DNA from 2 places in the Bradyrhizobium guangxiense genome. Region 1 is predicted to be linked to the other one. Evidence: riboswitches for the same ligand, from Rfam matches in the RefSeq annotation. Region 1 holds a riboswitch; the other holds the start of a gene.
What was found. Region 1 has a riboswitch for S-adenosylmethionine ahead of X268_RS30440 (O-succinylhomoserine sulfhydrylase). Riboswitches for the same ligand answer to the same signal wherever they lie in the genome.
Positions count from the first base shown of each region.

Region 2: linked by a shared signal. The riboswitch ahead of metX (homoserine O-acetyltransferase MetX) and the one ahead of X268_RS30440 (O-succinylhomoserine sulfhydrylase) in region 1 are both predicted to bind S-adenosylmethionine.

Region 1 is NZ_CP022219.1:6,333,461-6,337,776, reverse strand. Features, by position in the region: gene X268_RS30445 (SGNH/GDSL hydrolase family protein) at 1-822, shown strand, start outside; gene X268_RS30440 (O-succinylhomoserine sulfhydrylase) at 983-2,170, opposite strand; SAM riboswitch at 2,245-2,324, opposite strand; gene X268_RS30435 (2'-deoxycytidine 5'-triphosphate deaminase) at 2,405-3,541, shown strand; gene X268_RS30430 (PAS domain S-box protein) at 3,708-4,196, shown strand; gene X268_RS30425 (hypothetical protein) at 4,230-4,316, shown strand, end outside.
Region 2 is NZ_CP022219.1:380,180-384,495, forward strand. Features, by position in the region: gene hisC (histidinol-phosphate transaminase) at 1-637, opposite strand, end outside; gene X268_RS01820 (chorismate mutase) at 674-1,522, opposite strand; SAM riboswitch at 1,677-1,756, shown strand; gene metX (homoserine O-acetyltransferase MetX) at 1,847-3,052, shown strand; gene metW (methionine biosynthesis protein MetW) at 3,055-3,717, shown strand; gene X268_RS01835 (alpha/beta fold hydrolase) at 3,833-4,316, opposite strand, start outside.

The DNA.
Region 1 (4,316 bases):
ACCGTCGCGGCAAGGTCGCCCGAGCAGCGCGGCGTCACGTCGCGCGCCATCGATAAGGTGAAGGAGGTCGCGAAGTCCACCGCCGACATCTTCAGCCGCGTGCCTTGTCTGCCGCCGAAAGGCGGCTCGAAGGCGATGGGCTCGCTGCCGCATGTCGCAAGCAAGCTGGTCGCCGGCCAGCCCGTGGTCATCGTCGCGTTCGGTTCGTCGTCCACGGCAGGATTCGGCGCGAGCTCGCCGGAGTTCAACTATCCGAACCGTCTCGCCGCGCAGCTGCGGCGTCACTACCCGACTGCCGACATCACCGTCATCAATGCCGGCGTCGGCGGCGAGGATGCGCCCGAGATGATGAGGCGCCTCCAGACGCAGGTGATCGACGTGCATCCGGACATGGTGATCTGGCAGGTCGGCACCAACGCCGTGCTGCGCAATCTCGATCCCGGCGACACCGCCAAACTGGTCGAGGACGGCATCAGCCGCATCCAGGCCGCCGGCGGTGCCGATATCGTGCTGGTCGATCCGCAATATTCGCCGGCCGTCAACCAGCGCAAGGAGAGCGCCGGCAAGATGATCAAGCTGCTTGGCAAGGTCGCCGAGCTCCGCAAGGTCGGCATCTTCCCGCGCTTCGAGGTGATGCGCGACTGGCACGAGAACCAGTCGATCCCGGTCGAGAGCTTCGTCATCGCCGACGGTCTGCACATGAACGATTGGGGCTATGCTTGCTTCGCCCAGCTGCTTGGCGACGACATCATCCGCTCCGTCGGCCAGATCAAGCTCGGCGTGAACGTGCCTGCCGATGTGAGAACGTATCGGCCGATGTAGGGCTGCTTCACCCTCCCCTCGATCGCGCGCTGCGCGAGCGGGTGGGGTGATCTCTCCATTCGGGCACTGTTGGATGTGGAGAGACCGCACCCCACCCCGTCTCACATTTCGCTGCGCTCTATGCGAGCCGACCCTACCCCTCCAGGGGAGGGTAAGAAGATCACGCCTTCTCCAGCGCCGCCGTCAGATCCTCGATCAGATCGTCGGCATGCTCCAGCCCCGCGGAGAAGCGGATGAACCCCTCGCTGATGCCGAGCGCGGCGCGATCCTCCGGCTTCAGGCGCTGATGCGTCGTCGTCGCCGGATGGGTGACGAGGCTCTTGGCGTCGCCGAGATTGTTCGAGATTTTCGCAAGCTTGAGCTCGTTGAGCACGCGGAACGCGGCCTGCTTGCCACCCTTGACCTCGAAGCCGACCAGTGTCGAGCCGCCGCGCATCTGCTTCTTCACCAATGCCGCCTGCGGATGATCGGCGCGGCCGGGATAGACCAGCCGCGAAATCTTCGGATGGCTCGCCAGCACCTCGGCGACGCGTGCGGCCGTGTCGGTCTGCGCGCGCACGCGCACGCCCAGCGTCTCCAGGCCCTTGAGCAGAACCCAGGCGTTGAACGGCGAGATCGACGGGCCGGTCTGGCGCATGAAGTTGTGGATGTGCTCGGCGATGAAGGCTTCCGACGACAGGATGATGCCGCCGAGGCAGCGGCCCTGGCCGTCGATATGCTTGGTCGCGGAATAGACCACGACGTCGGCTCCGAGCGCGAGCGGGCTCTGCCAGATCGGTGTTGCGAACACATTGTCGACGACGAGCCGCGCGCCGCCCTTGTGCGCGATCTCGGCAATCGAGGGAATGTCGAGCACGTCGAGCGTTGGATTGGTCGGGCTCTCCAGGAAGAACGTCTTGGTGTTGGGCTTCACCGCGCGCTGCCATTCATCGAGATTGGCACCGTCGACCAGCGTGGTCTCGATGCCGTAGCGCGGCAACAGGTCCTGAATGACGTAGAGGCACGAGCCGAACAGCGCGCGCGAGGCGACCACGTGATCGCCGGCCTTGAGCGGCGCCAGGATCGCGGTGGTCACCGCGGCCATGCCGGTCGCCGCCGAGCGCGCCGCCTCGGCGCCCTCGAGCTCGATCATGCGGCGCTCGAACATCGCGATGGTGGGGTTGGAGTAGCGCGAATAGATAAAGCCCGGGTCCTCGCCCTTGAACCGCGCCTCGCATTCCTCGGCGCTGTTGTAGACGTAGCCCTGCGTCAGGAACAGCGCCTCCGACGTCTCGCCATATTGCGAGCGCAGGGTGCCGGAATGGACCAGGCGGGTTTCGGGACGGTAAGCAGCAGGCGACTTCGACATAGGACCCTCCGACATGACCGTGAATGCGAAAACGGTCACAAAAAAACCGGCCTGGATATCTCCACGGGCCGGGATCACAGAGGTCCCCGGCCTGTTTAGCGACTTATTTAACGTGGCTGCAAGCCGGCCGGCTCAAATCACCACGGGATAAGTGATGCTCATATTCCGCAATGCCCTTTCCGTCAAGGCGTCCATCGGATAGCCGTAAAAGACTTGTATTTCCCGCATGTCCGGATGCACTTGACCCCTGATGAGGACCCCCCGTTGACGTTCACGGTCGCGCCCGACGCCAATGGTATCCTGCCCGACCGCATGATCGCGGCGATGGCGGAGGCGGGGCTCATCCTGCCCGCCTACGACTTCGTCGAGAGCCAGATCCAGCCGGCCAGCCTCGATCTCCGCCTCGGCGACATCGCCTATCGCGTCCGTGCCAGCTTCCTCCCCGGTCCTGGCGCCACCGTCGCCGAGCGCATCGACGAGTTGAAGTTGCACGAGTTCAGCCTCGCCGACGGCGCGGTGCTGGAGACCAACTGCGTCTACATCGTGCCGCTGCTGGAAAGCCTGGCGCTGCCGCCGGAGATCGTTGCGGCCGCCAATCCGAAGAGCTCGACCGGCCGGCTCGACGTCTTCCCCCGCGTGATCGCCGATGGCACCCGCCGCTTTGACATGATCGGCGCCGGCTACCACGGCCCGCTCTATGCCGAGATCAGCCCGAAGACGTTTCCGGTGCTGGTGCGCGAGGGCTCGCGCCTCAGCCAGGTCCGCTTCCGCACCGGCGATGCCATCCTCAATGCCGACGAGCTCGATGCGCTGCATGCGGCCGAGCGTCTCGTCGACATCGACGATGCCGATCTCTCCGGCGGCGTTGCCGTCTCGGTCGATCTGTCGGGCGAGAAGGCGAATGGTTTTGTCGGCTACCGCGCCAAGCGCCACACCGGCGTCGTCGATGTCGACCGCCGCTCCGGCTATGCGGTGGAGGATTTCTGGGAACCGATCTCGGCCCGTCCCGATGGCAGCCTGATCCTCGATCCCGGCGAGTTCTACATCCTCGCCTCCAAGGAAGCCGTGCAGGTGCCGCCCGATTACGCCGCGGAGATGGTGCCGTTCGATCCCCTGGTCGGCGAATTCCGCGTGCATTATGCCGGATTCTTCGATCCCGGCTTCGGCTATGCCGGCGCGGGCGGGCTAGGATCGCGCGCCGTGCTGGAAGTGCGCTCGCGCGAAGTGCCGTTCATCCTGGAGCACGGCCAGATCGTCGGCCGCCTCGTCTACGAGAAGATGCTGGCCCGTCCCGACGCGATGTACGGCCAGCGCATCGGCTCGAACTACCAGGCGCAGGGCCTCAAACTATCGAAGCATTTCCGGGTATAGCTGCACACTCTACTGTCATGCCCCGGCTTGACCGGGCCATCCAGTACGCCGCGGCCTCCCGATTTGATCACTTCCGCCTCGGAGTACTGGATCGCCCGATCAAGTCGGGCGATGACACCGAACGTGGGTCACGATACGCAAAACCAGCTACATGCGAGGTGGCGACATGACCGATCAGTTCCAACTCGACGCACAGATCATCGGCGACGTCGCGGACGCGCTGATCTATTCGGATCGCTCCGGCACGATCATGCGCTGGAACCGTGCAGCGACGGCGCTGTTCGGCTTTTCCGCGGCGGAAGCACTCGGCCAGAATCTCGATTTGATCATTCCCGAGCATCTGCGCGCCGCGCACTGGAAAGGGTTTGAAGCTGCCCTGGCCAGCGGCGCGATGAAGCTTGCGGGCAAGCCGACGCTGACCCGCGCACTGCACAAGAGCGGGCGCAAGCTCTACATCGAGATGACCTTCGCCTTGGTGCGGGATTCCAGCGGCAACGTCCTCGGATCTGTCGCGATGGCGCGTGATGCCACCGAGCGGATCGAGCGAGAGCGCGCGGCCAAGGCGCCGCCGCAAAACTTCGTGATGCGGAATTGGCGAGCGCTCGTGCAGAGCGCCTTGCGTGGACGTCATGTTGCCTGCCGTGGGGTGCAGTGACACACTCGATCAAAACATCGATCGGGAGCAAACATGACCACCGCATCAGATCCCGCGCAGGAAGCCCAATGGAAGCGCTGGCGCGCGGTCGCCGACCTCTATCACGCCTATTTCACCGGC
Region 2 (4,316 bases), 1.3 Mb from region 1:
TGTTCTCGGTGGTGGCGACGAGCTCGATCCCCATTTCATAGTCGTTGCGCGAAACGTAGTCGCAATAGGCGGCGTCCAGCACCAGCAGCACGTGCGACGGCAGGCCGGCGCGCAGTCGCTTGACCTCGTCGAACGGCACATAGGTGCCGGTTGGATTGTTGGGGTTGGCGAGCCAGACCAGCTTAGTCTTCGGCGTCACCGCGCTCAGGATGGCATCGACGTCGCAGGTCAGGTTCTTCTCCTGCGCGACCACGTTCTTGGCGCCGACTGCCATGGTCGCGATCGGGTAGACCAGGAAGCCGTGCGTGGTCGAGATCGCCTCGTCGCCGTGGCTGAGATAAGTGTGCGCGAGCAGATTGAGGATCTCGTCCGAGCCGGCGCCGCAGATGATGCGGTTGGGGTCGAGCCCGAACGAGCGGCCGATCGCCTCGCGCAGCACGCGCGAGGTTCCTTCCGGATAGTCCTCAAGATGATCCGCGACGCGCTTGAAGGCTTCGATCGCCTTGGGCGAAGGCCCGAACGGCGTCTCGTTGGCGGAGAGCTTGAACACCTTGCGGCCCGGCTCGGCGACCGGGCTCTTGCCGGGCGTGTAGGGCGCAATATCGAGAATGCCGGGATTCGGCACGGGGCGGGACATCTTGAACTCCGAAAATGGCGGGGCGAGGCGCGCGATCTACGATTTCGCCCCGCTCGGGGGCACCGTATAGCGCGTTGCGTGGCTGCCGACGAGGGCCGTGGATCGCCCCGAGCCCCCCGCCTCGATCAGGGCAGCCTTGATTTTGTCGATGCTGGTCGCGCTCGTGACCGAGACCAGCAGGGCCGCGCCGTCGAAGGCGGTATCGGGCACCGCCACGATCTCGGCGAGCGGTGACAGGGCGCGTGCGACCTCGGCGTTCCAGCCGGAGACGCGCACGCTGAAGGTCTCGACCTCCGTCACCAGGGCGCTGTCGGCGACGCGCGAGATCGCGAACACCGGCAATGCGGCCGGATGGTCGGCGCGTTCGACGAAGGGCATCCGTGCGATGATCTTGGGCGCGCCGTCGGCTTCCAGCTCCAGCCACCACGGCGTGCGGCTCGAGGTTGCCGAGACCAGTGCCAGGTCACCCTTGGATTTCGCCACCGCCTCGACCGCGGCCTGCGCGCTGAAATGCGCGACGTAAGGCACGGTGAAGCCGAAATGAAAGCGCGCGGAATCGCGCATCGCCGGCTCGCTCACCGAGATGTCGGCATGCACCGAGAACGGCGCCTGCACATAGGTGAAGGTCGAGATGATGACGCGCCAGATGCTCTCGACCGTGTCGAGCGGCAGGATGCCGCGATGGCGCTGCACGATCTCGCGCATCATGGCGGCCTCGCGTGCCGGACGGAACGCCGAGCCGACTTCCTGGGTCTGCTTCACCTGGATCAGGCGGTCGATGATGTCGCCGCGCTGCATCAACAGGCGATGCATCCCCTCGTCGATCGCGTCGATCTCCTTGCGCAGTTCCTGGAGCGATGGTGGCGCGGGCGGACGTTGGGACATAGCTGGCTGCGATGGTTTCGAGGGGGATGTCCTGATTAGGCAGTCAGGGCGGCGAAAGCAAAGAGAAATGACGTGCTTCGCGGGCGACGCGACGGAGGCGAATTGGGCCGATCCGGGCCGTGACTTGACGAAAACCGCCCAAGACAGTAACTTTTGCCCGTTCCGTGGTCATTTGAGCCGGCCGGCTTGCAGCCACGTTAAAAAACTCGCTAAACAGGCCGGGGACGCTTCCGATCCCGGCCGAACCTATCGTTCAGGCCGGGTTTTTCATGGCCTGATGCAAGTGGCGGTCGAGCGTTGATCGCAAACGAGGTCGATGGTCAGATGGTTGGCGTCAAGTCGATACCGAGTCCTGCGATCAGCGCCGATGAGCGGTCGCATGAGGTGGATCATCCGAGCTCGCAGGTCGCGCATTTCGGCACCGAGCAGCCGCTGCGGCTCGATTGCGGCGTCGATCTCACCCCGTTCCAGATTGCCTACCAGACCTATGGCGAGCTCAACGCCGATCGCTCCAACGCGGTGCTGATCTGCCATGCGCTGACCGGCGACCAGCATGTCGCCAACGTGCATCCCGTGACCAGCAAGCCGGGCTGGTGGGAGACGCTGGTCGGCCCCGGCCGCCCCATCGATCCCAAGCACTACTTCATCATCTGCTCTAACGTGATCGGCGGCTGCATGGGCTCGACCGGGCCGGCCTCGATCAATCCCGCCACCGGCAAGGTCTGGGGTCTGGATTTTCCCGTCATCACCATCCCCGACATGGTGCGCGCGCAGGCCATGCTGATCGACCGGCTCGGCATCGACACGTTGTTTGCGGTCGTCGGCGGCTCGATGGGCGGCATGCAGGTGCTGCAATGGACCGCCGCCTATCCGGCCCGCGTGTTCTCCGCGCTGGCGATCGCCTGCGCCACGCGGCACTCGGCGCAGAACATCGCCTTCCACGAGCTCGGCCGCCAGGCCGTAATGGCCGATCCAGATTGGCACGGTGGCGGCTATGCCGATCACGGCATCCATCCGCATCGCGGGCTCGCGGTGGCGCGGATGGCGGCGCACATCACCTATCTCTCGGACGCGGCCTTGCACCGCAAGTTCGGCCGGCGCATGCAGGACCGCGAGCTGCCGACCTTCTCGTTCGACGCCGATTTCCAGGTCGAATCCTATCTGCGCTACCAGGGCTCCTCCTTCGTCGAGCGATTCGATGCCAACTCCTATCTCTATCTGACGCGGGCGATGGACTATTTCGACATCGCCGCCGACCATGGCGGCGTGCTCGCAAGGGCGTTCGCGGGAATCAAGACCCGCTTCTGCGTGGTCTCCTTCACCAGCGACTGGCTGTTTCCGACCTCGGAATCGCGCGCACTGGTGCACGCGCTGAATGCGTCGAGCGCGCGGGTGTCGTTCGCCGAGATCGAGACCGATCGCGGCCACGATGCCTTCCTGCTCGACGTGCCCGAATTCTTCGACATCTCTCGCGCCTTCCTGCAATCGGCGGGCAAGGCGCGCGGGCTCACGGGCAAGAAGGACGGCTAGCGATGAGCGTACAGGAAGTGCTGCCGCTCGGCGGTCTTGCGACCGGGCCCTCCGGTCAGTATCGCGCCGACCATCTCCTGGTCGCCGACATGGTCAAGCCCGGCTCGAAAGTGCTCGACGTCGGTTGCGGCGAGGGCGATCTGCTTCAGCTGCTGGAGACCCGCGGCATCGACGGCCGCGGCATCGAGCTGTCGCGCGAGGGCGTCAACCGCTGCGTCGCCAAGGGCCTTGCGGTGGTGCAGGGCGATGCGGACACCGACCTCGTCAATTATCCGGATGACGCCTTCGACTACGTGATCCTGTCGCAGACGCTGCAGGCGACGCGGCAGCCGCGCGTGGTGCTGGAAAACCTGCTGCGCATCGGGCGCCGCGCCATCGTTTCGTTCCCGAATTTCGGCTTCTGGAAGATGCGGCTCCAGCTCCTGATCGGCGGCCACATGCCGCGCACCGAGAACCTGCCGGCGACCTGGTACGACACCGCCAACATCCACTTCTGCACCATCAAGGATTTCGTGCAGCTCTGCGACGAGATCAACGTCAAGATGGAGCGCTCGGTGGCGCTCGATCTCTACGGCCGCCCGGTGCCGCTGAACCTGCCCTGGTGGGTGTGGAATATGTTCGGCGAGCAAGCGGTGTTCTTGCTGAGCCGAGGCGGGGGGAAATAGCCTCTGTCCGTCATTCCGGGCGATGCGAAGCATCGAGCCCGGAATCAATCGTCCAACAGCGCCTGCAGCCCGATGGATTCCGGGCCTGCACCTTCGGCGCATCCCGGAATGACAGCTAATGGGGAGCCAGCGACCGCGGATCCCGCACTGGCCAGCGCCCAGCTTCCACCAGCGTCACGAACCGCTCCACGCTCGCGTTGAACAGCGCAGGCTCCTCGAGGTTGAGCACGTGGCCGGACTTTGGAAACATCGCCAGTCCGGCTGCGGGGAGGTGCTTCTTCAAGAACAGGCTCGGCCCGATGCAGGGATCGTCCTCGTCGCCGCAGATGATCAGTGCCGGCGTCGCGACGCCTTTGATCGCGTCGGTCATCGCAAAGATCGAGGGGCGGCCGCCCTGGAAGCCGCGCATCGTGCGCGCCGAACCCTTGGCATCGTGCCGCGCCAGCGCGGCATAGAAATCGGCGTGGCCGCGCGGGTCCTTCACCAGGAAGGGAATCCGGCTCGGCGCCTCGCGTGTGACCTTTGCGACCTCGGCGGAGCCCAGCGTCTCGAACTGCTCGGCATTGGCGCGGCACTGCTTGCGCCAGGCCTCCAGATTC